4 regions of the Streptomyces sp. NPDC028331 genome follow, and region 4 is predicted to be linked to each of the others. Evidence: riboswitches for the same ligand, from Rfam matches in the RefSeq annotation. Region 4 holds a riboswitch; each other region holds the start of a gene.
What was found. A riboswitch is a leader RNA that binds a small molecule or an ion and turns the genes downstream of it on or off. The one in region 4 is predicted to bind cyclic di-AMP.
Positions count from the first base shown of each region.

Region 1: it holds a riboswitch for cyclic di-AMP, as region 4 does, so the genes downstream of both, ACZ4SW_RS31715 (M23 family metallopeptidase) here and ACZ4SW_RS00745 (transglycosylase SLT domain-containing protein) in region 4, are expected to answer to the same signal.
Region 2: it holds a riboswitch for cyclic di-AMP, as region 4 does, so the genes downstream of both, ACZ4SW_RS03635 (transglycosylase family protein) here and ACZ4SW_RS00745 (transglycosylase SLT domain-containing protein) in region 4, are expected to answer to the same signal.
Region 3: it holds a riboswitch for cyclic di-AMP, as region 4 does, so the genes downstream of both, ACZ4SW_RS16020 (M23 family metallopeptidase) here and ACZ4SW_RS00745 (transglycosylase SLT domain-containing protein) in region 4, are expected to answer to the same signal.

Region 1 covers NZ_JBVHTR010000028.1:91,995-97,407, forward strand. Annotated here, with positions in the region: gene ACZ4SW_RS31700 (dihydrofolate reductase family protein) at 1-731, shown strand, start outside; tRNA gene ACZ4SW_RS31705 (tRNA-Met) at 849-922, shown strand; gene ACZ4SW_RS31710 (PP2C family protein-serine/threonine phosphatase) at 1,526-2,677, shown strand; cyclic di-AMP (ydaO/yuaA leader) riboswitch at 2,885-3,042, shown strand; gene ACZ4SW_RS31715 (M23 family metallopeptidase) at 3,054-4,067, shown strand; gene ACZ4SW_RS31720 (aldo/keto reductase) at 4,148-5,092, shown strand; gene ACZ4SW_RS31725 (PrsW family intramembrane metalloprotease) at 5,181-5,413, opposite strand, start outside.
Region 2 covers NZ_JBVHTR010000002.1:343,903-349,315, reverse strand. Annotated here, with positions in the region: gene eno (phosphopyruvate hydratase) at 1-425, opposite strand, end outside; gene ACZ4SW_RS03635 (transglycosylase family protein) at 816-1,508, opposite strand; cyclic di-AMP (ydaO/yuaA leader) riboswitch at 1,513-1,679, opposite strand; gene ACZ4SW_RS03630 (LysM peptidoglycan-binding domain-containing protein) at 1,879-2,904, opposite strand; gene ACZ4SW_RS03625 (cytochrome P450 family protein) at 3,087-4,388, opposite strand; gene ACZ4SW_RS03620 (nucleoside triphosphate pyrophosphohydrolase) at 4,385-5,392, opposite strand.
Region 3 covers NZ_JBVHTR010000009.1:156,134-161,546, reverse strand. Annotated here, with positions in the region: gene ACZ4SW_RS16025 (M16 family metallopeptidase) at 1-1,255, shown strand, start outside; cyclic di-AMP (ydaO/yuaA leader) riboswitch at 1,480-1,630, shown strand; gene ACZ4SW_RS16020 (M23 family metallopeptidase) at 1,643-2,395, shown strand; gene ACZ4SW_RS16015 (GntR family transcriptional regulator) at 2,599-3,294, shown strand; gene ACZ4SW_RS16010 (HPr family phosphocarrier protein) at 3,621-3,902, opposite strand; gene ACZ4SW_RS16005 (bifunctional acetate--CoA ligase family protein/GNAT family N-acetyltransferase) at 4,061-5,413, shown strand, end outside.
Region 4 covers NZ_JBVHTR010000001.1:156,200-161,612, reverse strand. Annotated here, with positions in the region: gene ACZ4SW_RS00750 (polyprenyl synthetase family protein) at 279-1,289, opposite strand; cyclic di-AMP (ydaO/yuaA leader) riboswitch at 2,051-2,251, shown strand; gene ACZ4SW_RS00745 (transglycosylase SLT domain-containing protein) at 2,256-2,771, shown strand; gene ACZ4SW_RS00740 (HAD family hydrolase) at 2,781-3,593, opposite strand; gene ACZ4SW_RS00735 (FAD-dependent oxidoreductase) at 4,099-5,301, opposite strand; gene ACZ4SW_RS00730 (carboxylate--amine ligase) at 5,392-5,413, opposite strand, start outside.

The sequences.
Region 1 (5,413 bases), on a different contig from region 4:
TCGATCACCTCGGGGACGTCAAGGGCGTACGGCGGCTGATGGTCGAGGGCGGCGGCAGCGTGCACACGCGACTGCTCCAGCAGGGACTCGCGGACGAGGTGCAGCTCGTGGTGGCGCCGCTGTTCGTCGGGGAGCCGGAAGCCCCGCGGATGTTCGGGCACGGCGCGTACCCGCCCGGGCGGATGCGGCTGGTGGAGACGCGCGCGGTCGGGGACGTCGTGCTGATGCGGTACGCGCCCACCGCGCCCGGCACCGGGGCGCTCGCCTCGGCCGCGGACCGGCGGTGGCTGGAGGTGGCCTGCGAGCTGGCGGCACAGTGCCCGCCGTCCCGGACCGCCTTCAGCGTCGGCGCGGTGGTCGTCGCGGCCGACGGCACGGAACTGGCACGGGGCCACTCACGGGAGGGCGGCGATCCCGTGGTCCACGCCGAGGAGGCGGCGCTGGCGAAGCTGGATGCCGCTGATCCGCGGCTGGCCTCGGCGACGGTGTACAGCAGCCTCGAACCGTGCGCCCGCCGCGCCTCCCGGCCCGCGCCCTGCGCCCGGCTGATCGCCGAGGCGGGGGTACGACGGGTGGTGACGGCCTGGCGGGAACCGGACACGTTCGTCGCGTCCGCGGACGGGAACGCGGTGCTGGCGGCGGCGGGCGTGGACGTGGTGCTGCTGCCGGAGTTCGAGGACCGCGCCAAGGCCCCGAACGCCCATCTGCTGCCCCCGGGCGCCCGTTCCTGACGGCGTAGAACCGGGGCCGGGCGGCCTCGCGTCGGGCCGGATTCCGCTGGTGGGACGCCGTGGGGGTGGAATGCGTGCGCAACCTGTCGCGCGCATGGCGTACACTGGAATCACCGACGCGGGGTGGAGCAGCTCGGTAGCTCGCTGGGCTCATAACCCAGAGGTCGCAGGTTCAAATCCTGTCCCCGCTACTGAAGGCCGAGGGCCGGAGTCCGAAAGGGCTCCGGCCCTCGGTGCGTCCCGGCCCCTCGGTGTTTCCCCGGCCCCCTCCTTCACCCTGCGGCGGCTACTCCGCCCGGCCCACAGCGGTCGCCCCCCGCCGCCCTTCCGGGAAGCCTGGACGGGTGGCGCAGCAAGCAGGCGAGCGGTGGTCATGGGAGCGGGACGATCCTGACGACGAGGAGTCGCACGGATCCCAGGGGTCCCAGCGGTCCCAAGGGCCCCGGAAATGTCAGCAGTCCCAGGTGTCCCAGTCCCAGATGTCCCAGTCCCAGGTGTCCCAATGGCCCCGTGGGGCCCATGAGTCGTGTGAGCGGGGGACCGAGGACCGCGACCCGCCGGTCCGACGCCTCTTCGACCGCGACGACCGGCGGGGCGGGCGCCTCCCCGGCCGCACCGACCAGCGACGCGGCCGACTCGTCGGCGCGTCCGGCCACCCCGGCGCCTCCAGAGTCCGTGAGGACCCCGGAGTCCCTGAGGACCCGGGAGTCCCCGGCGACTCCGGGCTCCCCGGCCCGCCCGGGGCCTCCGCCACCCCCCTCCCCACCCCCACGCCCGTCCCCGGAACAGTCCCGGTGTCGGCGTACGGAGAGGGAGACGCGGAGGCCGAGGCCCGGGAGCGGCGGATCTCGTACGCGCGGGCGTTCCTGCGCGCCCTGCCCGGACTGCTGATCGTCGCGGGGGTCTGCTTCGACCTCTTCGCTCCCTCCGACTACACGGCCGGCCCCCTCTTCACCGCCGCGCCGCTCGTCGCCGCGCCCCTGTTCCCGCTGCGGGGCACCGTCCTCACCGGCGTGACGGCCGTCGTGGTGGTCGTCGGGGTCCGTCTCGGGCTCGGCGTGCTCGGACGGGCGGGCGAGATCACCGAGGTGGCCACCGTCGTCACCGTCGCCGCCCTCGCCGTCCTCATCAACGTGCTGGTCCGCCGCAACGTCGCCCGCCTCGCCTCCGCCCGGCAGATCGCCGAGGCCGCGCAGCGCGCGGTGCTGCCCGAGCCCGCCGCCCGGATCGCCGGGCTGGACATCGCCGCCCGCTACGAGGCCGCCCAGGCCGACGCGTTCATCGGCGGTGACCTGTACACCGTCCAGGACTCCCCGCACGGCGTACGGCTCGTCGTCGGCGACGTGCGCGGCAAGGGCATGGGCGCCGTGACCGCCGTGGCCGTCCTGATCGGCGCCTTCCGGGAGGCCGCCGAGCAGGAGCCGACGCTCGAGGCCGTCGCCCGGCGCCTGGAGCGGGCGCTGTCGCGTGACCGCGCCGGACGCGAGGGGCCCGACGCGTCCGAGGGGTTCACCACCGCGGTGCTCGCCGAGATCCCGCACGGTTCCGGAGTCGTCCGCATCGTCAACCGCGGCCACCCCGCTCCGCTGCTCCTGCACCCGGACGGCTCTCTGCGCGAGTTGCAGGGCACCGAGGCCGCGCTGCCGCTCGGCATGGGCGACCTAGGCGTCTGGCCCGACCGGGCGGAGGAGTGGGACTTCCCGCCCGGCTCGACGCTGCTCTTCTACACCGACGGAGTCTCGGAGGCACGGGACGCCCACGGCCGGTTCTACGACCCCGCCGTCCGGCTCGCCGGGCGGGTCTTCCCCGGCCCGGGCGCCCTGCTGAGCACCGTCACCCGGGAGGTCGCCCGGCACACCGGCGGCCGCGGCACGGACGACATGGCCCTGCTGGCCGTGCGCAGGCGCGCCCGCCTCCGGGCGCGCTCACAGACGGTGAGTGAGTGATGCCCCTGCGCATAACAACTGACATACTGTCAATACCGGTGAGGTCTCTGAGGCCGGGGCGACTCGCCCCTTTTTCTCCCTTCAGGCCGTGAAAGTCCTGGCCAGCGGCTTGAACGGATCTGTCCGAACAGCTTGGAATACAGGCCCCGCGTCTATTAACGTTCGATAACGCAGCGCGGTCGTCCCAGCCGTCACCAGAGACGGCTCCGTGCGCGCCTGCCGAATCCCGCGAGGGAGCCGGGGAACCACCACCTTGGGGTGAATCGAGCGGATATCGCCGTGTTCGCACGGCCGGTATACGCGCGTAGGAGACCTTCCTGCTCCGAACCCGTCAGCTAACCCGGTAGGCGAGACGGAAGGAAAGGAGTGCGCCCACGTGGCGTTCAACCGGCCTGCCCAGAGCACCTCGTTCGCCCCGAACGGCACCCAGACGCTCGACGTCGCCCCCGGCCTCGACGAGGGCCCCTGGGAGGAGTGGAATCCCACCGAGGACTCCGTCCGTCCCGTCCGCGGCCGGCACCGCGTCGCCAAGCAGCGCGGGGGCGGGCTCGCCCGCAGCTCCACCGTTCTGGGCGTCGGCGTGATCGCGGCCGTCGGCGCGGGCGGCATGGCCACCGCGCAGTCCGGCAAGCCGCCGGTGTCCATATCCCTGCCGGACCTCTCCTCGGTCACGGACTCCGCCAAGGCGCTCATCGGCGAGGACTCCGGCGCCCCCAAGAGCTCGGCCACCGCGCTCAGCACCGTAGGCCGGACCGACGCCACCGACACCGCCGGTGCGAAGAACGCGGGCGAGGCGCTGCGCGCCCGGATCATGCAGCAGGCCGAGTCCCAGCAGGACCGGATGGCGCGGGCGGCCGCGCAGGCCGCCGAGGACGCCGCCGTGAAGAAGGCCGCCGCCGCGGCGGCCAAGGCGCAGGACGACGCGCGGGCCAAGGCCGCCGCCCAGCAGAAGAAGGCGGAGGAGGCCGCGCGGCTGGCGAAACTCGCCCAGCAGTACTCGCTGCCGACCTCGTCCTACACCCTGACCTCCCGCTTCGGTGACGCCGGGGGCATGTGGTCCTCCGGCTACCACACCGGCCTGGACTTCGCCGCGCCCACCGGCACGCTCATCAAGGCCATCCACAGCGGCACGATCACGGAGGCGGGCTGGGCCGGCGCGTACGGCTACCGCACGATCCTCACCCTCGACGACGGCACCGAGCTGTGGTTCTGCCACCAGTCGTCGATCAGCGTCACGGTCGGGCAGAAGGTCAGCACGGGCGACGTCATCGGCCGCGTGGGCGCGACCGGCAACGTCACCGGACCGCACCTGCACCTGGAGGTCCACCCGAACGGCGGCGCCGCGATCGACCCGATGGCGTGGCTGCAGAGCAAGGGGATCAACCCCTGACGCCCCAAGGCGCGCCCGTTTACAGGATCTTTGCGGGCTTCGCGGAAGACGCCCGTCCCGTCCGGGCGTTGGCGTAGAGCATGACTTCTCTTCGCAAGCTGGGTTCGTCCGATCTCGAGGTCTTCCCGCTGTCGCTCGGCGGCAACGTCTTCGGCTGGACCGCCGACGAGACGCAGTCCTTCGCCGTCCTCGACGCCTACGCCCGGGCGGGCGGCAACTTCATCGACACCGCCGACGTCTACTCGGCCTGGGCGCCGGGCAACAAGGGCGGCGAGTCGGAGACCATCATCGGCAAGTGGGTCAAGGCGCGCGGCAACCGCTCCGACGTGGTCATCGCGACCAAGGTCAGCCAGCACCCCGACTACCAGGGCCTGACCGCCGCCAACATCAAGGCCGCGGCCGACGCGTCCCTGCGCCGCCTGGACACCGACTACATCGATCTCTACTACACGCACTACGACAAGCCGGAGGTGCCGGTCGAGGAGATCATCGGCGCGCTGGACGAGCTGGTGAAGGCGGGCAAGGTGCGCGCCATCGCCGCCTCCAACATCTCCGCCGAGCGGCTGCAGGAGTCCCTGGACTTCTCCGACCGCGAGAACCTGGCGCGGTACGTGGCGCTGCAGCCGCACTACAACCTGGTCTCGCGCGACACCTACGAGGGCGCGCTGCAGGATGTCGCCTCCCGCGCGGGGCTCTCGGCGGTCCCGTACTACGCGCTCGCCTCCGGCTTCCTGACCGGCAAGTACCGGCCGGGTACGACGGTGGAGTCGGCGCGTGCCCAGGGCGCGGCCAAGCACCTGGCGACCGAGCGCGGGCAGCGGGTCCTGACGGCCCTGGACGAGGTCGCCGAGGCCCGGGGCGCCGAGATCCCGACGGTGGCGCTCGCCTGGCTGGCGGCCCAGCCGACGGTCACGGCCCCCATCGCCTCGGCGCGGACGGTGGAGCAGCTTCCGGCGCTGCTGGCCGTGGCGGACCTGACGCTGACGGACGAGGACGTGGCCAAGCTGACGCAGGCGTCGGCGTAGCGGGGCAGACCGCCGGCCGTCTCCGTCCCGCTGCGCACGGAGACCGGCCGGCCGGCGAGATCCGGCGGTGCGGCACCGGCCGCAACTCCTAGGAGCGATACGGGTTGTACTCCGGATACGGCGCCGCCGGGCCGTAGTGCGGGGCGGTCGGGCCGTAGTGCTGCGCGGTCGGGCCGTAGTGCGGGGCAGTCGGGCCGTAGTACGGGGCCGCCGGGCCGTAGTGCGGGGCCCTCTGGTGGGGCACGTTCCCGTATCCGGGCCACACCGGCGGAGCCACCGGCATCGTCGTCCGTGCCGCATACTCCAGCGCCGGCCGCGCCA
Region 2 (5,413 bases), on a different contig from region 4:
TGCGCGTTCGGGCCGCCCAGGTAGCGGAACAGAGGCAGGTCGCTGGCCTCGGAGGCGGCGTGGGCGACGGCGAGGGAGACGCCGAGGATCGCGTTGGCGCCGAGGGAGCCCTTGTTGTCGGTGGCGTCCAGGTCCATCATCGCCTGGTCGATCAGACGCTGCTCGGTGGCGTCGTAGCCGACCAGCTCCGGGCCGATCTGCTCGATCACGGCGAGGACGGCCTTCTCGACACCCTTGCCCTGGTAACGGTTGGGGTCACCGTCACGCAGCTCGATGGCCTCGAAGGCGCCGGTGGAGGCGCCGGACGGGACGGCGGCACGACCCGTGCTGCCGTCGTCGAGGCCGACCTCGACCTCGACCGTGGGGTTGCCTCGGGAGTCCAGGATTTCCCGGGCTACGACGACGTCGATGGACGGCACGAGCATCTCCTTCTTGGATGTGACGCTGGAAGTGCGGGGCTGTGTGCCTTACGGCTGTGCCTTGCGACTAGAGCCTAACCGCCCCGGGCTGCCGGTCGGCCTACCGACCGTCCCGTGGACAGGGTGACGGTACACATTGTTCCCCCGCGGAACAAAGGGCGGGGGAAAGCATCGGTGAAATCCACGCGGCCGGACGGCGAAGAGGACGGGCGGCAACGGGCGCGGGTGGCAACGGGGGGGCGGGGCGGCAGGCAACGGGCGGGCTGGACGGCGAAGGGGGCCGGACGGCGAAGGGGGGCCGGACAGCAAAAGCCCCGCTCCGGGTGCGTACGGGGGGAACACGCACCGGAGCGGGGAGCCCGTGGGGACGGGGGTGACCCGGCTACCGGGTGGCCGTCACTTCAGGTGGAGCTGCTGGCCGGGGTAGATCAGGTCGGCGTTCTGGACGATGTCCTTGTTCAGCTCGAACAGCTTCTTCCAGCCGCCCTGGACGTGGTGGCTCGTGGCGATCGAGCTGAGGGTGTCGCCCTTGACCACCTTGTACTCGCCGTCGCCCTTCTTGACCTTCTGGCCGGTCGGGGTGGTGACGGTCTTCTTCGGGGCCGTGCGGTGCGCGGAGCGGTTGGCCGCCTGCTGCTCGGTCGAGCGAGTGGTGGTGCTCTTCGGGGCGCTCTTGGCACCGCTCGACGAGCCGGTGGCCGCGGCGCCGTTGTACGTGGCGTTGGTCAGGCCCTTGCCGCACACCGGCCAGGCGCCCTTGCCCTGGCCCGCGAGGACCTTCTCCGCGACGGCTATCTGCTGGCCCTTGGTGGCCAGGTCGGCGCGGGAGGCGTAGGAGGTGCCGCCGTACGCGGCCCAGGTGGAGTTCGTGAACTGCAGACCACCGTAGAAGCCGTTGCCGGTGTTGATGTGCCAGTTGCCACCGGACTCGCACTGCGCGACCGCGTCCCACTGGGAGGCGGTGGCGGCGGAGGCGTTCCCGGCCGCGAGGAGCGGGCCGGCGATCGCGGCGCCGGCGACGCCGGCGAGCGCGACGGCACGGGTGGCCTTGGACGGGCGGCGGTGCTTGCCGTTGCCGGAACACAGCATGGTTCGTTCCCCTCACCGACGCCTGCGAGGTGAGCTGTCGGGTTCGGGCCGGTTGAGTTGCCCGGCCGCATCCCTTGCGGGACGCGGCTTCACCCCGAGCCGCTTCCGGTCAACTCCCGGACGCGGCGCCTACCTTGGGTCCCCCGCTCCTGCCTACGGCGCTTGACGCGACGACTGTTCCCGTACGGCCGCTGGCAGGATTCGGCGTTGCGACCGCAGGGGCTCGCTGTGGCGAGCGATCACGACCGTAAGCAGTCGATCCCCGGAATTTCAAAGACGATCAGGGCTTATGAGACCCATATCTCACTTTCACCAAACAGGACATTCCGGATCGAAGTGGGTCGCGAACTTCCGCCTCACAAGGGGCAGTTCAGGACGACCCGCCACTCGCGCCGGCGTCGAGAGCAAGGCTCTGACCGGGGAGAATGAGGTTCGGGTCGGCACCGACCGTCTGCTTGTTGGCCTCGTAGAGCATCGCCCATCCCCCGCCGATGGCAAGGGAGTCGGCGATGGACGACAGACTGTCGCCGGGGCGGACGAGGTACGAGCCGTCGACGGTGTCGCGCGCTCCGGCCGCGTCGCGTGAGGCATGCCGACCGGATGCGTCCCCGGTACGGCCGTCCGCGGCCCCCTCGTCGGCACTGTCGCCCCGATGACGGCCGGCGCCCGAAGCCTCGGTCGAACTCGCGCCGGACGGTGCGTCGTTCTGCTCCGACTTGTCCGACTCGCCGCTCTTCGTCGTGGCCGTCGGCGTACCGCCGGACCCCTGCGCACTCTGAGTGGGGTCGGCGCTCGACTTCCCGGACGAGGACGAGGGCGACGACGAGGCGGAGGAGGGCGAGGAGGGCGAAGCGGAGGAGGCGGACGAAGAGGCCGACGGAGTGGCCGCCGCCGATGACCCGGACGAGTCGGACAGCCCCAGGCCGGAGTCCAGCCCGGAATCCAGCCCGGAGCCGGAGGACGATCCGCTGCTGGACGACGGGTCACCGGCGACACCCGTGTCGACGTCGGCGGGACCGGAGTCCTTGCTCAGGCCGTTCAGCAGACCGCAGGTGCCCCAGACCGACACGCCCCGGGCCGCGAGGACCTTCTCGGCGACGGCGATCTGCTGCGAGCGGCTCGCCTGGTCGGGACTCGGCGCGTAGTCGAGACCGCCGTACTTGTCCCACTCGTCCTGCGTCAACTGCAGCCCGCCGTAGCGGCCGTTACCGGTGTCCGCGCTCCACGAGCCGCCGCTGACGCAGTCCGCGACCTGGTCCCAGGTGGTGCCGGTGGCCGCGCTCGCGCCGGTGGCGCCGAGCAGCGGGATCGCGATCGCTGATCCGGTCACCCCCGCCGCGACGAGGAGAGCCGGAGCCTGACGGGGGCGACGGTGACGACCGTTCCCGGAGAGCATGCGGTTGCCTTTCACACGACAGCATCGACCGACGCGGCGGCCGTGACGTGCGGACCGCCGCGTTGCTGCGTGAACGTATCGGCACCAGATCGCTTGTCACAAGTTAATGCAGCGTAGATCACGTGAAGATCACAGAGGTGAGATCCTGTCACCTTCTTGTGACCATCGGCGTGTTCGCCGTGTCATGTGCGGACGGCCGCGGGAGGTTCGTGACCTTTCTCCGGAACCGGTGTGAACGTCACGGGCAGCGTGCGCAGGCCCCGCATGATGAGTCCGCCGCGCCATCGCAGTTCGGCCGGGTCCACCGCGAGGCGCAGGTCCGGCAGGCGGGTCAGGAGCGTGGCGAGCGCCGTCTGTCCCTCCAGGCGGGCCAGGGGGGCGCCCAGGCAGTAGTGGATGCCGTGCCCGTACCCGAGGTGCTGGTTGTCGCGGCGGGCCAGGTCGAGGACGTCCGGGTCGGCGAACCGCGCCGGGTCCCGGTCCGCGGCGGCCAGGACGACGAGGACGGGGTCGCCGGGGGCGATGTGCTGCCCGCCGATGGTGAGCGGCCGCGTGGCGAACCGCCAGGTGGCCAGCTCCACAGGGCCGTCGTAGCGCAGCAGCTCCTCGACGCCGGTCTCCAGCAGGTCGCGTTCCCCGGTGGCGAGGGACCGCTGCAGACGGGCCCGCTGCCCGGGGTGCCCGAGGAGCGCGTACGTGCCGTTGCCGATGAGGTTGACGGTGGTCTCGAACCCGGCGAAGAGCAGGATGAAGGCCATCGCGGCGGCCTCGTTCTCGGTGAGGTGCTCGCCGTGGTCGGAGGCGCGGATGAGCCCGGATATGAGGTCCTCGCCGGGCCCGGGTTCGGCGGGCAGCGCCTCCCGCTTGCGGTGGATGAGGTCGGCGAGGTAGCCGCGCATCTTCTTCACCGACCGGGCGACGCCGCCCCGGGGCCCTCCCCCGTGCCGGATCATCATCCCGGCCCAGTCCCGGAAGTCGTCCTGGTCCTCGCGCGGGACGCCGAGCATGTCGCAGATGGCGTAGATGGGGAGCGGGAAGGCGAACTCGTGGATGAGGTCGGCCTCGCCCCGGGCCGCGAACCGGTCGATGAGGTGGTCGGTGAGTTCCTGGACCCGCGGCGCGAACTCGGCGACACGCCGCGGTGTGAAGGCCTTGGAGACGAGCCGGCGCAGCCGGGTGTGGTCCGGCGGGTCGATGTTGAGCAGATGCGTCATCAGCTCGGCCTTGCGCTCGCCGGGGATGCCGGTCTTGCCCTTGGCGTGCGCGGGCTCGTCGTGATGCGCCGGGTTCTTGCTCAGCCGGGGGTCGGCCAGCGCCTGCCTGGCGTCGGCGTACCGGGTGACCAGCCAGGCCTCCACCCCGCTCGGCAGCCTCGTCCGGTGCACGGGGGCGTGCTCGCGGAGCCAGGCGTAGGCGGGGTAGGGGTCGGCGGCGAACTCCCAGGTGAACAGCTCGGGTGCGGGGGATGCGGTCTGGCCGGTCACTGCTTCGGGCCCCCGCTCTCCACCTCCCGGATCGCGTCCCGGTACGCGCGTGCCGCCGCGCGCAGGGCCGCCTCCGGGTCCACTCCCTCCGCCTCCGCGCGTGCGGCCAGGGCCAGCAGTTCGTAGCCGATCCCCTCGCCCTGCGGGAGCGGGACGTCGAGGCCCGCCGTGCGGACGCGGGAGTGCAGCTTCGCGGCGAGGGCGAGGCCCGGCTGGCCCAGGGGGACGCCCTCCGTGACCGACGTGCGCCGCTTCTCGGCCGCCTTCGTCCGCAGCCAGTGCTCCTTGACCTCTTCCGGTGTCGTCGCGGTCTCGTCGCCGAAGACGTGCGGGTGGCGGTGGATCAGCTTGGCCACGATGCCGCCCGCCACGTCGTCGATGGAGAAGGGCGCCTCAGGGTGCTCCTCGGCTATCCGGGCGTGGAAGACGACCTGGAGCAGGACGTCGCCCAGCTCCTCCCGCAGCTCCTCGCGGTCGCCCGCCTCGATGGCCTCGACCAGTTCGTACGCCTCTTCGATGCCGTACTTGGCCAGGCCCAGGTGGGTCTGCCGGGACGACCAGGGGCACTCGGCGCGGATGCGGTCCATGACCTGCACCAGGTCCAGCAGGCGGGCGCCCGGGAGGTCGTACGAGGCGGGAAGCAGCTCCAGCTCCGGCATGCGGACGCGGCCCGATCCGGCCAGGCGTGCGAGGCCGTCGGTCAGGGCGGGCTCTCCCTCGCCCGTGGCGACGACGACCACCGTACGGCCGCCGGCGCAGGCGTCGACCAGGTCCTGCGCGCCCGGCGCGGCCTCCTCGACCGTTATGCCCGCCTCGCGCAGATAGGGAAGCTGCGGGTGCGCGCCGTCCGCGCACAGGACCCGGTCGGCGGCGTGCAGCGCCTGCCAGGCGGGCCAGGACAGGAGCCCTGGGGCGACCCGGTGGCTGGTGGTGAGTAGGACGATCCGGCCGGGCTCGCCGGTCGCCTCCGGTCCCGGGGCCGCTTCGAAGCTGGTTGCGTTCACCCTCCGAACGTAACGCACGCC
Region 3 (5,413 bases), on a different contig from region 4:
GCAGGTCGTCGCGGTCGAGGTGCTCCTCGACGCGACTTTGGACGCCGAGCCGGCCGGCCTCGACGGCGTCGCGACGATCATGGCGCGCGCCTTCTCCGAGGGCACCGACAAGCACTCCGCCGAGGAGTTCGCCGCCGAGCTGGAGCGCTGCGGCGCCACCCTCGACTCGCACGCCGACCACCCCGGCGTCCGCCTCTCCCTGGAGGTGCCCGCCTCCCGCCTCCCCAAGGCGCTCGGGCTGCTCGCCGACGCCCTGCGGGCGCCGGCGTTCGCGGACAGCGAGGTGGAGCGCCTGGTGCGCAACCGCCTCGACGAGATCCCGCACGAGACGGCCAACCCGGCCCGCCGCGCCGCCAAGGAGCTGTCCAAGTCGCTCTTCCCGGCGTCCTCGCGGATGTCGCGTCCGCGTCAGGGCACCGAGGAGACGGTCGCGACCATCGACGCCGCGGCCGTCCGCGCCTTCTACGAGCGGTACGTGCGCCCCGCGACGTCCACCGCGGTCGTGGTCGGCGACCTCACCGGGATCGATCTCGACGCCCTCCTCGGCGACACCCTCGGCGCCTGGACGGGCTCGCCCGCGGGGCCGCGCCCGGTGCCCCCGGTGACCGCCGACGACACCGGTCGCGTGATCATCGTGGACCGTCCCGGCGCCGTCCAGACGCAGCTCCTGATCGGCCGGATCGGGCCCGACCGTCACGACCGCGTGTGGCCCGCCCAGGTGCTCGGCACCTACTGCCTCGGCGGCACCCTCACCTCCCGCCTGGACCGCGTCCTGCGCGAGGAGAAGGGCTACACCTACGGGGTGCGGGCGTTCGGCCAGGTACTGCGCTCCGCGCCGGACGGCACGGGCGCCGCGATGCTCGCCATCAGCGGCTCCGTCGACACGCCCAACACCGGCCCGGCGCTCGACGACCTGTGGAAGGTGTTGCGCACCCTCGCCGCCGAGGGACTGACGGACGCCGAGCGTGACGTCGCGGTGCAGAACCTGGTGGGCGTGGCGCCGCTGAAGTTCGAGACGGCGGCGGCCGTCGCGAGCACGCTCGCCGACCAGGTCGAGCAGCACCTGCCCGACGACTACCAGTCGACGCTGTATCAGGAACTGGCCGCGACGGGCACCGTGGAGGCCACCGCGGCCGTGGTGAACGCGTTCCCGGTGGACCGTCTCGTCACCGTGCTGGTGGGCGACGCCGCGCAGATCAAGGAGCCCGTCGAGGCGCTCGGCATCGGAGAAGTGACCGTGGTGGCGGCCGAATAGAACGCACCGCACGCGCGCGTGCGCCGTGCCGGCCCCGGGGCCCTGGTGACTTCCCGTGTCACCGGGGCCCTGCCCGTTGAGGGGTTTGTCCGTATTGCCACAGAGGTTGCCTCTCTGCCCTGTGGGATGCGCTACAAACCCCGTTCTGCGTTTGCTGATTGAAAGACGGTCCCCTTAGCGTCATTCGGGCTGTCCGTCAGGCAGTGCGCCGCACCCGCGGCACCGGACAGTCATCGCCGAGTCCCCGTACGGCGCGAGCCAGGGGAGCCGGGGACCCAAACCCGAAGTCCCTGGGGTGAATCGGGCGCGAGCCCGTAGGAGACCTTCCTGCTCCGAACCCGTCAGCTAACCCGGTAGGCGAGAGGGAAGGAAAGGACCAGCCACTTCATGGCGTTCATCTGCGCCACCGGGAAGCACCGTCGCCCGAGCCGTGTGAAGCGTACGACTGCGAACGCCGTGGGCGTCGCCGCGCTCACCACCACCGGTGTCATCGGCACCCTGGCCACCCCGGCGCTCGCCGCCGGCGCCCCCGTCGAGCAGACCGGACTGATCCAGGCCGTCACCCTCGGTGACTCGGTCGCCGAGCAGATCGACGCACAGGCCGCGGCCCAGAAGCAGGCCGCCGAGCAGAAGAAGGCCGAGGAGGCCGCACGCAGGAAGGCCGCCGAGAAGGCCCGGCAGGAGCGCGAGGCCAAGGAGCGGGCCGCACGCGAGGCCGAGCGCAGGCGTCTCAACGCCTTCGTGCCGCCGGTCTTCAACTCCTACGTGTCCACCGGCTACAAGACCGGCGGCTCCCTGTGGTCCTCCGGCACCCACACCGGCATCGACTTCCACGCCGCCACGGGCACGGCCGTGCACGCCGTCGGCGCCGGCACGGTCGTCCAGACCGGCTGGGGCGGCGCGTACGGCAACCAGATCGTCATCAAGATGAACGACGGCACCTACACCCAGTACGGCCATCTGTCGTCCATCGGCGTCTCCGTCGGCCAGCGGGTCACCCCGGGCCAGCAGATAGCCCTCTCCGGGTCCACCGGCAACACCACGGGGCCGCACCTGCACTTCGAGGCCCGCACCACTCCCGAGTACGGCTCCGACATCGACCCCGTCGCCTACCTCCGCTCGCACGGCGTGAACCTCTGACCGCTTCCGCCCGCGAAAGGCGCCCCCGCACTCCGACGGCCCCCGCTGATCAGCGGGGGCCGTCGTCCGCTTTCGAACGGTGTGTGACCAAAAAATATCCATGGATTCCGGCCCGCCGTCGGAAATTCCGGCCCGCTGCAATAGAGTCGGTTGAACACGCGTCAATCGGGAGCGTTTCGCGGGGATTAAGGCGGAGGTCGGTCATGCGTATTCCGGCGCACTCGGTCTGCACGGCGATCCGTGATGACATCGTCGCGGGTGTCTACGAGCGCGGCAGCCGGCTCACCGAGGAACTCCTCGCGCGGCGCTACGGCGTCTCCCGGGTTCCCGTGCGCGAGGCGCTGCGCACGCTGGAGGCCGAGGGCTTCGTCGTCACCCGCAGGCACGCGGGCGCGTGCGTGGCCGAACCCACCGAGCAGGAGGCCGCCGACCTGCTGGAGATGCGGCTGCTGCTGGAGCCGCTGGGGGCCGCCCGGGCCGCGCAGCGGCGCACCGAGGCCCACCTGAAGGTCCTGCGCGGACTGGTCAGGCTGGGCCAGGAGCGGGCCAGGACGGGTAGCAGCGAGGATCTGCGCTCCCTGGGAGGCTGGTTCCACGAGACGCTGGCGCAGGCCTGCGGGAGTCCCGCGCTGACCTCGGCGCTGGCCCAGTTGCGGCACAAGATCGCATGGATGTACGCGGTCGACGCGCCGGTCGACCCCGTGGAGTCCTGGGCGGAGCACGGCGGCATCGTGGACGCCGTCGCGCGCGGGGACAGCGAGCGGGCACGGACGATCACGGCGCTGCACAGGGAGCGCTCGACGGCCGCGCACCGGCTTCGCTTTCCCGGCGCGGGGGACCGGGCGGACCGTGTGAGGACTTCGCAACACACCGTAAACATGTCGGCGCTCCGGCATTAACACGGGCGCCGTATACAAAGAGAGATATTCGACCGGCCCTGTTTTCGGCTGCCTGTTTTCCGTGTGCTCCCCAAAATTCGGGGCGCGCTGTTTCAGTGTGCCGTGTGCGGTTTTATCCGGGCGCTTCCGAATCCGTCGTGTGCCGTTCTCGCCGGTGCTGTTCCCGCGTGTGTCGCGTTCTCGCGTGTGCCGTTCTCGCGCTTTTCCCGCGCCGGGCGCGCGGTGGCCGCCTGTCTCGTCGCCCTGGACGGGAGACCGCCCGGCACGACGGAGCCGCGCCGCCCTGACCGGCGACGCGGCTCCGCGTGATGCTGCTGCCCGAAGGGTCAGACGGTCTCGGGGAGTTCCTCGAGGCCCTCGGCGACCAGCTTGGCCAGGCGGTCGAGCGCGGCGTCCGCGCCCTCCGCGTCGGAGGCCAGGACGATCTCCTCGCCGCCCTGGGCCCCGAGGCCCAGAACCGCCAGCATCGACGCGGCGTTGACGGGGGTGCCGCCGGCCTTGGCGATCGTCACGGGGATGCCGGAGGCCGTGGCTGCCCGGACGAAGATGGAGGCGGGGCGGGCGTGGAGGCCCTCGGCCCAGCCGACGTTGACGCGGCGCTCAGCCATGTGTTGCTGCCCTTCAGGTGTTCAGGGTTGTCTAGACCAGTGTTCCACAGGTGAAGCGTGCCCGGGAGGGGGGCGGCGTCTCGTCCCCGCGCGGGCCGGTCCTGGTCCCCCTAGCCTGCCTCGCGCCGTTGTCGGGCGCGAGCCTTACTCTGGGGCCCATGCAGACCACGTCGGACCGGCACGACTACCCCGCCCACTGGGAGGCCGACGTGGTGCTGCGCGACGGCGGTACCGCGCGCATCAGGCCCATCACCGTCGATGACGCCGAGCGCCTCGTCAGCTTCTACGAGCAGGTCTCGGACGAGTCGAAGTACTACCGCTTCTTCGCGCCGTACCCCCGACTGTCCGCCAAGGACGTCCACCGCTTCACGCACCACGACTTTGTGGACAGGGTGGGACTCGCGGCCACGGTCGGCGGCGAGTTCATCGCCACCGTACGCTATGACCGCATCGGCGACGACGGCCTGCCCGCCTCCGCGTCCGCCCACCCGTCTCCCGCCACCGCCCTCGCCGCCCTCCCCGGAGGGCACCCCGCGCCCGCCCCTTCTCCCGCTCCCGAAACGGCGGAAGTGGCCTTCCTCGTGCAGGACGCGCACCAGGGGCGCGGCGTCGCCTCCGCCCTGCTCGAACACATCGCGGCGGTGGCCAGGGAGCGCGGAATCCGCCGGTTCGCCGCCGAGGTGCTGCCCGCCAACACCAAGATGATCAAGGTCTTCACGGACGCCGGGTACCAGCAGAAGCGCAGCTTCGAGGACGGTGTCGTACGCCTCGAGTTCGACCTGGAGCCCACCGACCGGTCGCTGGCCGTGCAGCGCGCGCGGGAGCAGCGGGCCGAGGCGCGGTCCGTGCAGCGGCTGCTCGCGCCCGGCGCGGTCGCCGTGGTCGGCACGGGCCGCACCCCCGGAGGAGTGGGCCGCAGCGTCTTCGACCATCTCAGGGACGGCGGGTACAGCGGCCGTCTGTACGCGGTGAACCGCGCGTTCGCCGAGGACCTGAAGGAACTCGAGGGCGTCCCCGCCCACCGCTCCGTCCGCGACATCCCCGAGCCGGTGGACCTCGCCGTCGTCGCCGTGCCCGCCGAGCACGTCCCCGAGGTCGTCACCGAGTGCGGCGAGCACGGGGTGCAGGGGCTCGTGGTCGTCTCCGCCGGGTACGCCGAGAGCGGGCCGGAAGGCAGGGAGCGGCAGCGGGAGCTGGTGCGGCAGGCACGCTCGTACGGCATGCGGATCATCGGGCCGAACGCCTTCGGGATCATCAACACCTCGCCGCAGGTCCGGCTCAACGCCTCCCTCGCCCCCGAGATGCCCCGCCCCGGACGCATAGGGCTGTTCGCCCAGTCGGGCGCCATCGGGATCGCCCTGCTGTCACGGCTGCACCGGCGCGGCGGAGGTGTGACCGGCGTCACGGGTGTCTCCACCTTCGTGTCCTCCGGGAACCGGGCCGACGTGTCCGGCAACGACGTCCTCCAGTACTGGTACGACGACCCGGACACCGACGTCGCCCTGATGTAC
Region 4 (5,413 bases):
GGCCTGTCGTCTGCGCACTCCCCGAGCTCTCGACTTCTCTCGAGCCGGGGGACGCCCCCACCCCCTACGCCGCCATTCTCACCCGGATTCGTGTGAGGTGGTCCTCTCCATAGGACCAAATCGGCGGAAGAGAAGCGTCAGACCGCGGGGCCAACTCCGCGTACTTCTGGGGTATGACATGACGGGCGGGGCGCGGTGCCCCACCCGTAGGGGTCGTCAGGGAGCGCCGAGCGACGTGTGACGCGGCTCACGCCGGGCGGGGTACGGGGCGCCGGGCGTCACCCGGCCCGGTGCACCACCGCGTCGCACAACTCCGTCAGGGCCGCCTTCGCGCCGTTGTCGGGCAGCGGGGCGAGGGCCGAGCGGGCGTCCTCCGCGTAGCGGACGGCGTCACGGCGGGCCTGCTCCAGGGCCGGGTGGACCCGGAGGCGGGCGAGGGCCTCGGCGTGGCGGGCGTCGTCCGTGAGGTCGGACTCCAGCAGCTCGCACAGGGCGACGTCCTCCGGCAGCCCGTGGCGCTGCGCGCGCTCACGCAGGCGCAGGACCGGCAGGGTGGCGATGCCCTCGCGCAGGTCCGTCCCCGGGGTCTTGCCGGACTCGTGACTGTCGGAGGCGATGTCCAGGACGTCGTCGGCGAGCTGGAACGCCACACCGAGACGCTCGCCGTACTGCGTGAGCACGTCCACGACCGTCTCGTCGGCGCCCGACATCATCGCGCCGAAGCGGCATGCCACCGCCACCAGGGAGCCCGTCTTGCCGGCGAGGACGTCCAGGTAGTGCTCCACCGGGTCACGGCCGTCCCGCGGGCCCGCCGTCTCCAGGATCTGGCCGGTGACGAGCCGCTCGAACGCCTCCGCCTGGATACGGACCGCCTCGGGGCCGAGGTCGGCCAGGATGTGGGACGCGCGGGCGAACAGGAAGTCGCCGGTGAGGACCGCCACCGAGTTGCCCCAGCGGCTGTTCGCGCTGGGCACCCCGCGGCGCACCTCGGCCTCGTCCATCACGTCGTCGTGGTACAGCGTGGCGAGGTGGGTGAGCTCGACGACGACGGCCGAGGGGACGACGCCCGGCGCGTACGGGTCGCCGAACTGTGCCGCGAGCATCACGAGCAGCGGCCGGAACCGCTTCCCGCCCGCGTGCACGAGGTGCTGCGCCGCCTGCGTGATGAAGGGCACCTCGCTCTTCGTGGCGTCGAGCAGCCCTTCCTCGACAGCGGCCAATCCGGCCTGGACATCGGCTTCCAGAGCCTGGTCCCGCACGCTCAGCCCGAACGGCCCGACGACGGTCACGTGAGGTCTCCTGTCTGCTGACGTCTGCTGACGATCACACGGTCGGTAGCGAGGTCGGTCACTTGGTCGATGACGTCGCCCGTCGACATGGCTCACTGAGTTTGTCGATCTGTCGCCGCCATCACTCAAGTCAGCGTATCCGGTCAGGTTTCGATCACCACGAGTGCCCGCTGTTCCAGGCCGGGCCGTATCGGATCACGAGCGGCATGTTCTTGATCAGGTGATACGAGCGGGTTTGGAGCGACATGACCGCCCGCACCCGGTCGCCCCCGGCCGTCCCGCCCCGCGCCGTCACCCGGCCGGCGCCGTCACCCGGCCGGGCGCACATCCGGCTCCCGGGAAGCGGCTGAACCGGGGAGCGCGGGCGCGCGCACAGCCGTACCGCACGACGAGTGACGCCGGTCACGCCTCCCGGTCCCGGAATGTGATGCGCGCGGACACGGAGGCGTGTCCGAATTGTGGGTATTTACTCCAGAAATCCGTCAGGCGAGCGACAACCCTCGGCCTTTTTGCCCGATTTGCCGTCCCGACCTCTTGAATGACGAGTAACGATCAAGAAACACGCGAGTGAATTAGCTCACGCCCCTGCAGGGCGCGGCGGCGTCTTCGGAATCTCAACTTCCGCTTTGCTTCTGCCAAGTTGAACTCCGGTCAACAAATTGGATCACATCCCTTATTCCCGCATTTCAAGGTCATTTCCCTTGCAGTGTGACTTCACGGCTTGTTTCGGACATGTGCTCTCGCATACCTTCCCAATCGATCCGAGCGGACCGCCGAATCCTGCCGCCGCTCGCGAGCCCATCAACCCACCACGGCAGGAGCGGGGGACCCAGGTAAGTCGCCGGAACGGACACAGCGCCGGAACGGCTTGGGGTGAAGCCGAGCCCTCGACACCGAGGACACGGCCGGGCACCTCCCCGCCCGAACCCGACAGCTCACCTCGCAGGCGTTGGAGAGGACTACGACATGCCCGCTTTCGCCCTGCCCGCACGCCGTCGGGACCGCCGCTCCACGGCCGCGCGCCTCACCCGTGCCCTCGCCGCCGCGGGAACGGGTGCCGCCGTTCTCGCCCTCCCGCTCCTGGGCGCGACCAGCGCTTCCGCCGCCACCCCCGCCTCCGCGGCGACCAAGGCCGTGACCGCCCAGACCGCCCCCACGCGCGCCGCCGGCCTCGACGGCTGGATCCGCCAGTCCCTGGTGGTCATGCGGCAGCACGGGATTCCCGGCTCCTACTACGGCATCTACCGCAACGTGATGCGTGAGTCGTCGGGCAACCCGTCCGCCATCAACCTGTGGGACTCCAACGCCCGGATGGGCATCCCGTCCAAGGGCCTGCTCCAGGTCATCGACCCGACCTTCCGCGCGTACCACGTGCCGGGCACGTCCTGGAACATCTACGACCCGGTGGCGAACATCACGGCCGCGTGCAACTACGCCGCCCACCGGTACGGCTCGATCGACAACGTGCACAGCGCGTACTGAGGTTGAGGCCTAGCGGCCTGCGAAGATTCGTTCGAGGACGACGGCGATGCCGTCGTCCTCGTTCGACTTGGTGATCTCGTCGGCGACCGCCTTGAGTTCGGGGTGGGCGTTGGCCATGGCGACGCCGTGGGCGGCCCAGTCGAACATCGGGATGTCGTTCGGCATGTCGCCGAACGCGATGGTCCCGGACGGCCCCAGGCCCAGGTACTCGGCGGCGAGCGCCAGCCCCGTCGCCTTGGTGATGCCGCACGGCTGCAGCTCGACGGTGCCGGGCCCCGACATGGTGACCGTCGCCAGCGAGCCGACCGCGCTGCGCGCCGCCGTCGCCAACTCGTCGTCGGTGAGCGCGTGGTGCCGCAGCAGCACCTTGCTGATGGGCGCGCACCACAGGTCGTCGCGCCGTTGGACCCGCACCGCGGGCAGCGTGGGATGCGGCATCCGGTAACCCGGCTCGATGAGCGTGAGCCCGTCCACGCCGTCCTGGTCGACGGCCGCGTACACCTGCCCCACCTCGGCCTCGATCTTGCCCAGCGCGGTCTCGGCCAACTCCCGGTCCAGGGTGACGGAGAACAGCAACCGGTCCGCGCCGGCGTCGTACACCTGCGCGCCCTGCCCGCACACCGCGAGCCCCCTGCCGCCGAGGTCGTCGAGCAGCGGCCGCACTCTCGGCGCCGGACGGCCCGTCACCACGAGGTGCTGCGCGCCCGCCGCGGCGGCCCTCGTCAGCGCGGCCCTCGACCGGTCGGAGAGCGTGTCGTCACCGCGCAGCAGCGTCCCGTCCAGGTCAGTGGCGATGAGTGAATATGCGAGGGGTGCGGCCATGATCAGAGAATACGGATGGAACGCTCCCCCGACTCACCGGGAACCAGCCGTCGTCCGGCCACCCACCGGGAACCGGCCGACCTCGCGGGCGGTGTCCGGAGCCCGGCCGCGCATTCGTCGGCCTCCGGTCCGACAACCGTTGTGGGCGCGCCGGTCGAACGCTCGCGCCCCGTTCCGCACGCCCCCGCGGCAGGCGACCGCCGCCCCGGCGTGGCCCTTCCCGGGGAAGGACCACGCGGTGGTCCGGTGACCGACCGAGGTGCCGTGGCCCGTTGAGGCCACCCCTGGCCCGTCGAGGCCCGGTGACCGGCCGAGGCCCGGCGACCCGCCGAGGCCCGGTGACCGGCCGGGGCCCGGCGGCCCGCCCAGGGCCCGGCCGCCAACCAAGGCCCGGCGGCCCGGTGACCGGCCGGGGCCCGGCTGCCCGCCCGGGGCCCGGCGGCCGACCAAGGCCCGGTGACCGGCCAAGGCCCGGTGGCCAACCGGGCCCAGCGGCCCGCCGCTGTCAGCCGTGGGCCGCTGCCAAGTGCCTGGCCAGGCGCGGCGACGCGAACTCCGTGCCGCAGACGAACCGCATCACCGGCCCGTACGAGGCCGCCGCCGGCAGCCCGGTGAAGTACAGGCCCGGGACCGAGGACACATAGCCCGCGCCGAGCTTCGGGGTACCCCGGCTCACCGCCAGCCGGGTGCGCAGTTCGTGGCCCAGGAAGTCCATCGCGGAGATGTCCACGCGGTAGCCGGTCGCGGCGATGACGTGGTCGGCGGTCAGTTCCTCCGTGCGGCCCGTGTGGGTCCGGACCATGAGGACCGGGCCGCCGTCCGCGACGGACGCACGGATGATCCCTTCGACCTCGCGCACGTGCACGTTCTCCTGGAAGCGGTCGCGCAGCCACCACGCGCCGAGCGGGCCGAGGACGCGGCGCACCAGGTAGTGGCGGGTCTCGGCGGGCAGGAAGCGGTAGGGGTGCGGGTAGTAGCTCAGCGCCCACAGGGACCAGGCCCGCCCGAAGGGCGACTCGGGGCGCAGCTTCGGCTGGTCCCACGGGGGCGCGCCGAAGGCGACCCGGCCCCGTCCGCGCGCCACCACGCGCACCCGTGCGCCCGCCTCGGCCGCCAGCGCCGCCGTCTCCAGGGCGGACTGGCCGGCGCCGACGACCAGCAGGTCCTTGCCGGAGAACCGGCTGAGGTCATGGTGCTGGGAGCTGTGCGAGATCGGACCGGTGGGGGTGGGGCCGTCCGCGACCGCGGCGGCCAGTTCCGGCGGGAGGTGGGCGAGGCCCGACAGACCGGTCGCGACCACGACCGCCGACGCGGTGAACGACTCGCCCGAGTCCAGCTTCAGGTCGAAGCCGCCGTCCTTGCTGCGGTCCACGGAGACCACCCGGACCCGCTCCAGCTCGGGCAGCAGCTTCTGCTGGAACCACTCCCCGTACGCGATGAACGTCTCGACCGGAATGATGTCCTCGTCCGTCACCAGCCGGGGGATGCCCGCGGCGTCGCAGTAGTCGGCCAGGGTGTGGCCGGGCTGGGGCGCGTCGATGCTGGAGGCGACCGGGGTGGACTTCAGCAGCATGCCCGCGGGCATGTTGTCGCGCCAGCTCACCATGGGTTCACCGAAGACGCGGACCGGGATGCCGCGCCCGCGCAGATGGGCGGCGGTCGACAGGCCGAACGGCCCGGCACCGATGACTGCTACCGGTTGTTTCACGAAGTCCCTCCCCAGGACGCGACGTGCCTACTTCGTGGTGGAGCGCGTACGTCTGCGACGTACGGGGTGTGCGCCTGTGACGTACGGGTTCTACGCCTGTGACGTACGGGTG